Regions from separate parts of the Amycolatopsis endophytica genome, predicted to be linked through region 1. Evidence: riboswitches for the same ligand, from Rfam matches in the RefSeq annotation. Region 1 holds a riboswitch; the other holds the start of a gene.
The links. Region 1 has a riboswitch for thiamine pyrophosphate ahead of thiC (phosphomethylpyrimidine synthase ThiC). Riboswitches for the same ligand answer to the same signal wherever they lie in the genome.

Region 2: it holds a riboswitch for thiamine pyrophosphate, as region 1 does, so the genes downstream of both, HNR02_RS14500 (thiamine ABC transporter substrate-binding protein) here and thiC (phosphomethylpyrimidine synthase ThiC) in region 1, are expected to answer to the same signal.

Annotation. Positions count from the first base shown of each region.
Region 1 covers NZ_JACCFK010000001.1:2,503,052-2,506,762, reverse strand. The annotation lists gene HNR02_RS12455 (Uma2 family endonuclease) at 1-33, opposite strand, end outside; gene HNR02_RS35420 (PDDEXK family nuclease) at 51-299, opposite strand; gene HNR02_RS12450 (MFS transporter) at 381-1,553, opposite strand; TPP riboswitch at 1,662-1,788, shown strand; gene thiC (phosphomethylpyrimidine synthase ThiC) at 1,783-3,426, shown strand; gene thiD (bifunctional hydroxymethylpyrimidine kinase/phosphomethylpyrimidine kinase) at 3,426-3,711, shown strand, end outside.
Region 2 covers NZ_JACCFK010000001.1:2,914,302-2,918,012, forward strand. The annotation lists partial or broken gene HNR02_RS36770 (hypothetical protein) at 1-163, opposite strand, end outside; gene HNR02_RS36105 (hypothetical protein) at 160-288, opposite strand; gene HNR02_RS14485 (VldE C-terminal domain-containing protein) at 440-1,108, opposite strand; gene HNR02_RS14490 (hypothetical protein) at 1,476-1,727, opposite strand; gene HNR02_RS14495 (4a-hydroxytetrahydrobiopterin dehydratase) at 1,790-2,080, opposite strand; TPP riboswitch at 2,114-2,222, shown strand; gene HNR02_RS14500 (thiamine ABC transporter substrate-binding protein) at 2,244-3,284, shown strand; gene HNR02_RS14505 (ABC transporter permease) at 3,281-3,711, shown strand, end outside.

The DNA of each region.
Region 1 (3,711 bases):
GTCCGGTCGGTTCGACAGCTCCTGCTCCCGCACTACGACGAGGTCCGGCTCTAGAGCCTGCTCAGCCCGCGGATGGCGATACCGAGTTCCTGCAGGACGGCCCAGTCATCCGGAACCGTGCGGTGCAGAGCACGGTCGATCCGGTTAGCGATCTTGTTGTGCCCGTTGCCGGGCGGCGGCGTCATCGTCACTCCCCCCTCGGTGATCTCCGCACGCCACCCTTCCGGCACGTCGAGCTGCTGCCAGGTACGCAGCAGGGCTTCCCATTCCCAGCCGTAACCGACCATGGCACTGCTCACCTGCCCCACCTCCTCGCTCGGCTTCCCCAGAAGAGCGGCATCCGTCATGGGAACAGCAGCTCAGGAGGGCGTTTTCCGTGGTCAACCGCGGTCTTCCGCGGCAGCCACATGGTCCCCGGCACGTCCGTCGCGGCGGTGGAGTGCCGACACCGCCAGTCCCCCGAGCACTCCGGCCGCCCCCAGCACCGGCAACGCGCCCAGCCCGGCACCGGCCGACAGCGCCCGTCCGCCGAGCCACGCGCCCGCGCTGATGCCCAGGTTGAAGATCGACGTGTAGACCGCGACCGCCAGCGTCGGCGCCCCGGCCGCCGCGACCACCACCCGCGTCTGCAGTCCGGGCACCAGCGCGTAGGCCACCGCCCCCAGCCCGAACACGCCGACGACCGCTCCCACCCGCAGCGAGGCGACGGCGGCGAACACCGTCATGGCCACCGCCAGCACCAGGATCAGCGCCCGCAGCGACGCCCACGGCCACCGGTCCGCCAGCCGCCCGCCGACCAGGTTCCCGCACAGCGCCCCGGCCCCGAACACCATCAGCAGCACGACCACCCCGCCCGGCGGGAAGATCCGCCCGAGGATCGGTGACAGGTACGTGTACGCCACGAAGAACCCGGTCTCGGTCACCAGCGTCACCCCCAGCAGCACCAGCACCGGCCGGGTCACCAGCGCCCGCAGCTCCGGCCCCAGCCGCGGGGCCGCGGTCCGGGCGTCGGGCACCAGCAGCGCCACCGCGGCCATCGCGAGCAACGCCACCGCCGCCAGCAGCCAGAACGACATCCGCCATCCATACGCCTGCCCGACGAGAGTGCCCAGTGGTGCGCCGAGGACGGTCGCCAGGTTCAGGCCGGTCGAGACGAACGCGATGGCCCATCCGCGCCTCGACGGGTGGACCATCGACGCGGCCAGCACGAGCGCGATCGCGAAGAACGTGCTGTGCGTGAGCGCCGTGATCACCCGTGCGGCGAGCAGCACCCCGAAACCGTGAGCCGTCGCGGCCAGCACGTTGCCCGCCGCGAACACCACGACCAGCCCGAGCAGCGCGGCCTTGCGCGGCACCCGCAGGGTCGCCGCCGTGACGAGCGGCCCGCCGACGGTCACCGTCAGCGCGTACCCCGCCACCAGCAACCCGGCCGACGGCACCGGCACCGCGAGGTCCGCCGACAACGCGGGCAGCAACCCGATCACGAGCGTCTCGGCCGTGACGACCACGAACAGGCAGGCACCCAGCGCGATCAGCGCGGCGGAGGTTCGCATGATCGTCAACCTAAGCCCTCACACCGGTGTGAAACGCCGGCCCGGGTGAGCGGTTTCACGGTCGCGCCCTTGAGGTCTGCCGCGCGGCGTGGCATGGTCGGCAGGACAACCGAACAACGCGGGAGCTCGCGCCTTGGCGGGCTGAGAGGGTGACTGGTGTCCGTGGGGACCCGGCGTCACCGACCGCTGAACCTGACCGGGTAATGCCGGCGTAGGGAGTGGAATTTCAGTGACGATGCTGGAAAACGGCACGAACGTCGCCCCGACCGTGACCACCGGGCCGATCACCGGATCGCGGAAGGTCTACCACCACACCGAGAACGGGCTCCGGGTTCCGGCCCGTCGTATCGAGCTGACCAACGGCGATCACTTCGACGTCTACGACACCTCCGGCCCGTACACCGATCCCGACGTGACGATCGACGTCCACAATGGACTTGCACCGCTGCGTGCGGACTGGATCGTGTCCAGGGACGACAACACGCAGCTGGGCTTCGCCAAAGCGGGCGTGATCACCCGCGAGATGGAGTTCATCGCCGCGCGCGAGCGGGTCACGCCCGAGTTCGTGCGCGACGAGGTCGCCGCGGGACGCGCGGTCATCCCCGTCAACCACAGGCACCCGGAGAGCGAACCCGCGATCATCGGGAAGAACTTCCTGGTGAAGGTCAACGCGAACATGGGCAACTCGGCCGTGTGGTCCTCGGTCGAGGAGGAGGTCGACAAGATGGTGTGGGCGACCCGCTGGGGCGCCGACACGATCATGGACCTCTCCACCGGCAAGCGGATCCACGAGACGCGCGAGTGGATCCTGCGCAACTCCCCCGTCCCGGTCGGGACCGTGCCGATCTACCAGGCGCTGGAGAAGGTCGACGGCGATCCGGAGAAGCTGTCCTGGGAGGTCTACCGGGACACCGTGATCGAGCAGTGCGAGCAGGGCGTGGACTACATGACCGTGCACGCCGGCGTGCTGCTGCGCTACATCCCGCTGACGGCGAAGCGGGTCACCGGAATCGTCTCGCGCGGCGGTTCGATCATGGCCGCGTGGTGCCTGGCCCACCACCAGGAGTCGTTCCTGTACACGCATTTCCGGGAACTGTGCGAGATCCTGCGCGACTACGACGTCACCTTCTCCCTCGGTGACGGCCTGCGGCCCGGCTCGATCGCCGACGCCAACGACCGCGCCCAGTTCGCGGAGCTGGAAACCCTCGGCGAGCTGACCCACATCGCGCGCGAGCACGACGTGCAGGTGATGATCGAGGGCCCCGGCCACGTGCCGATGCACAAGATCAAGGAGAACGTGGAGCTGGAGGAACGGCTCTGCGGCGAAGCCCCGTTCTACACACTCGGTCCACTCGCGACGGACATCGCCCCGGCCTACGACCACATCACCTCGGCCATCGGTGCCGCGCAGATCGGCTGGTACGGCACGGCGATGCTGTGCTACGTCACGCCGAAGGAGCACCTGGGCCTGCCCAACCGGGACGACGTCAAGACCGGCGTGATCACGTACAAGATCGCCGCGCACGCCGCGGACCTGGCCAAGGGCCACCAGTACGCGCAGGACTGGGACGACGAGCTGTCGAAGGCCCGCTTCGAGTTCCGCTGGAACGACCAGTTCAACCTCTCGCTGGACCCGGACACCGCGCGGTCCTTCCACGACGAGACCCTGCCCGCCGAACCGGCCAAGACCGCGCACTTCTGCTCGATGTGCGGGCCGAAGTTCTGCTCCATGCGGATCACGCAGGACGTCCGCAAGTACGCCGAGGAACACGGACTGTCCACTGTGGAAGCGATCGAGGCCGGGATGCAGGAGAAGTCCGCCGAATTCGCCAGCCACGGCAACCAGGTCTACCTCCCGGTGGTCCAGCCGTAATGAGCGTGACCCCGAAGACCGCGCTGACCATCGCCGGAAGCGATTCCGGCGGTGGCGCGGGGATCCAGGCCGATCTGCGCACGTTCTTCGCCTGCGGGGTGCACGGCATGACCGCGGTCACCGCGGTGACGGTGCAGAACTCGCTGGGCGTGCAGGGGTTCACCGAGATCCCGCCGGACGTCGTGTCGGCCCAGATCAAGGCGGTGGCGGACGATATGGGCGTCGACGCCGCCAAGACGGGAATGCTGGCCACCGCGGAGATCATCACCGCGGTGGCCAGTGCGC
Region 2 (3,711 bases), 410 kb from region 1:
CACGATGGCGTACACCAGCCCGGTGATCAGGATCCCGAGCAGTGCGTCCAGGCGCACGACGCGCCACAACGGACCCCCGAAATCGGGGCGCCGGGCCAGCGCCACGGCGGCCGTCAGGACGATCAGGTTGCTTTCGATCGTGAAGTAGCTGAACAGCCGTCACAGGCGGGCGCCCAGGCTTACAGCATCGCCAGCCTGTCCGGAGTTCGCGTCGGCGCCGCCGGTGAAGAGCAGCGCCGGCTGGACGACCAGCGAAGCGAGCACGACGGCCGCGATGAGGCCGTCCACCAGCGGGAACGGTTCGAGCGGTGCCGGAAGCCATCGGGACGGAACATGACCCGCCTCGAATGCCGGAAGCCGAGGCGTTCACCTCATCGGTGCAAAAAGGCGAACCGCCCAGGCCGGGGGTGCCTGGGCGGTTCGTGAAAGAAACACCGGATCAGCAGGTCACGGACACCGAACCGCTCGATTCGAAGGACACGTGGACGTGGTCGTAGTGGTTGGCCGTGGCGCCGCCACGGTCCTCCATCGTCGACCAGCCGCTGCCGTCGTTGTAGCGCTGCCGCCAGATCACGTATTTGACGTTGAAATCCGACTGGTTCGCGAGAATGTACTCGGCGATCTGATTGCCCGTCGCGGTGTCGACCATGAAGTCGAGGGCCAGGCCGCTCGGGTGGTCGCTCGTGCCGGAACGGCCCGCCTTGCCGCCGATGTCGTCGACGTCGAACTTCTCCGCCACGTGGTTGCCCACCTGCGCGACGTGCGGCTTCGTGCCGGACAGGACCGTCGAGCAGGCGTTCGCGGCCTTCGTCGTGGTCTTCGGCTTCGTCGTGGTCGACTTCGGGGCCGACGTGGTCGTCGTCTCCGGTGGGGGCGGCGGAGTCGTGGTCGTGACCGGGGGAGGAGGCGGGGCCGGGGTGCTGCTCGACGTGCTCGCGGGGGCCGAGGACGCGGGCAGCGGCGCCATCTGCGCCGCCATGCTGGAGGTGTCCTGCCGGCTGAAGTTGCCGGTCAGCCACACCGCGAAGCCGAGCACGAACGCCGCGGCGACGCCGATCGCCAGTGGAACTCTCAGGGATTTCTTCTTGGATCTATGTCGGCCCACCATTGCGGAAGATCACCATTTTCGGGGAGGGGACTTGTCCGGCCGTTCGGGGGATGGCCGCCGGTCAGATTACGAATCGGACACGGGAAAGTCACCAACGAGTGTTCATCGACACAGATCAACAGAGCAGGAAAAAGGCCCGCCGGACACCGGCGGGCCTTGGACCTGCGGGGCTGTCAGCCCAGCAGGGCGAGCACGAGGACGGCGAGCAGGACGACGGCGGTGGCCACACCGTTGACCCAGGCGCGCTGGACGGACGAGATGACGGGCGTACTGTTCATGGCGACCTCGGGAGTGAGCAGGACCTTTCGCGCGTGACAGCGCACGCGGAGGCCCTACTGTTACTGCTCGCGAAACAGTGTGACCTAAATCACTCCGATGACTGCCGGTGGCGGGCCGTGTACCAGAACACGCCGCCCGCCGCGACGATCATCACCCCGAACGCCAGCGCCCCGACGACGACGGCCCGCGTCTCGCCCGGCGGGTCGACAGCGACGCTTCCCTGGCTGGTCCGTTCCGCGGGCGACGGAGTTTCGACCGCCTGCGCCGGCCCGGCGAGCAAACCCAGCAACACGGCGACGGCGGCGAACACACCGGCCAGTCGCGCGACAACCTTTCCCATACGTCTCCCTCCAACCGGAGCAACGCACGGGACCGGCCGCTCTGTTGCCGGTTCGCCCTAAATCACAGTGCGTCGATCGTGTTGTCGATCTGCTCGGCCAGCGATACGTCCTTCCCGGTGATCCCGCCCGCGGAGTGCGTGCGGCACCGGAAGGTGACGGTGCGCCAGCGGATGTCCATGTCCGGGTGGTGGTTGGCGCCCTCCGCGAGGTCCGCGACCCGGTTGACCACGGCGATGGCCTGCGGAAAGTCGGCGAGTTCGGCCGTGCGCTCCAGTGCGTCGCCCGCGCGCTGCCAGTACGGCAGCTTGTTGAGGGCCTCGGTGATGTCGGTTTCGCTGAGTAGTTCCGCCATGTTCTCCATGGTGGTACGGCAGCGGGTACGCTGCACGGTTGCCACGGGAGTCCGGTGATCCGGGCTGAGAGGCGGGTTCGTCCCGCGACCGTCCGCACCTGATCCGGATCATGCCGGCGCAGGGAGGCCCGACCTTTCTCGCCGGCCCTAGCGAGGAGTGGTCATGAGATTCCGCACGGGCGTTCTGATCGGCATGGTCGCCGCCCTGACCGCGGGCTGCACCCTGGCCGGCAACGACACGGACGACGCCGCGTCGACCGTCACGCTCGTCACCCACGACTCGTTCGCCGCGCCGCAGCAGGTGCTCGACGCCTTCCAGCAGCAGACCGGCATCACGGTCAACGTCGTCAAGAAGGGCGACGCGGGCGCGCTCACCAATGCGCTGGTCCTGACCAAGGCCGACCCGATCGGCGACGCGGCCTTCGGCGTCGACTCCACCTTCGCCTCGCGCGCGCTGGCCGAGGGCGTCTTCGCGCCCTACACCAGCCCGGAAGCCGACCGCGGCCCGCAGCGCTACGCCGTCGACTCGGAGCACCGCCTGTCCGCGGTGGACCTCGGCGACGTGTGCGTCAACATCGACACCACCTGGTTCGCCGAGCGTGGCATCCCGGAGCCCGCGACCTACGACGACCTGGTCAAGCCCGAGTACAAGGACCTTCTGGTCGTGGAGAACCCGGCGACCAGCTCGCCCGGCCTGGCGTTCCTGCTCGGCACCGTCGCCCGCTACGGCGAGCAGAACTGGCAGGGCTACTGGACCCAGCTCCGCAACAACGGCGTGCGCACCGCCGCGGGCTGGGAGGAGGCATACAGTCAGGACTTCTCCGGTTCCTCCGGCAAGGGACCGCGGCCGATCGTGGTGTCCTACGCGTCCTCGCCCGCGGCCGAGATCGGCGACGACGGCAAGCCGCGCACGAAGGCGCTGCTGGACACCTGCTACCGCCAGGTCGAGTACGCCGGTGTGCTGGCGGGTTCGCCCAACGCCGACAAGGCGCAGAAGGTGATCGACTTCCTGCTGTCGCAGCAGTTCCAGGTGACGGTGCCGGAGAACATGTACGTCTACCCGGCGCGTGCGGGTGTCGCGTTGCCCGCGTCGTGGACGGCGGCGGCCCCGTTGCCGCCGAATCCGGCGAGCCTGCCCGCCGAGACCGTGCAGGCCGGGCGTGAGCGGTGGATCGAGCAGTGGCGCTCCTTGCTCGGCCAGTGAGCCGCGCCGGGCTCGGGCTGGCGGCGCTCGCCGCGGTGCCGCTCGGGTTCCTGGTGGTCTTCTTCGCCTGGCCGGTCGGGGCGATCCTGCGGCTGGGTTTCGTCGACGGCGGTGTGCTCGACGCGCTGACCGAGGGCGAGACCTGGCGGCTGGCCTGGTTCACCGTCGCGCAGGCGGCGGGTTCGACGCTGATCGCGGTGGTCGCCGGGCTGCCGGTGGCGTTCCTGCTGGCGCGCGTCCGGCTGCCGGGTGTGGCCGTCGTGCGCACGCTGGTGCTGGTCCCGTTCGTGCTGCCGACCGTGGTGGTCGGCCTGGCCTTCCGTGCCTTGTGGACGGACGGCGGCTGGATGTCGATCGTGCTCGCCAACGCGTTCTTCAACGTCGCCGTCGTCGGCCGCACGGTCGCCGGGCTGTGGGCGCTGCTCGA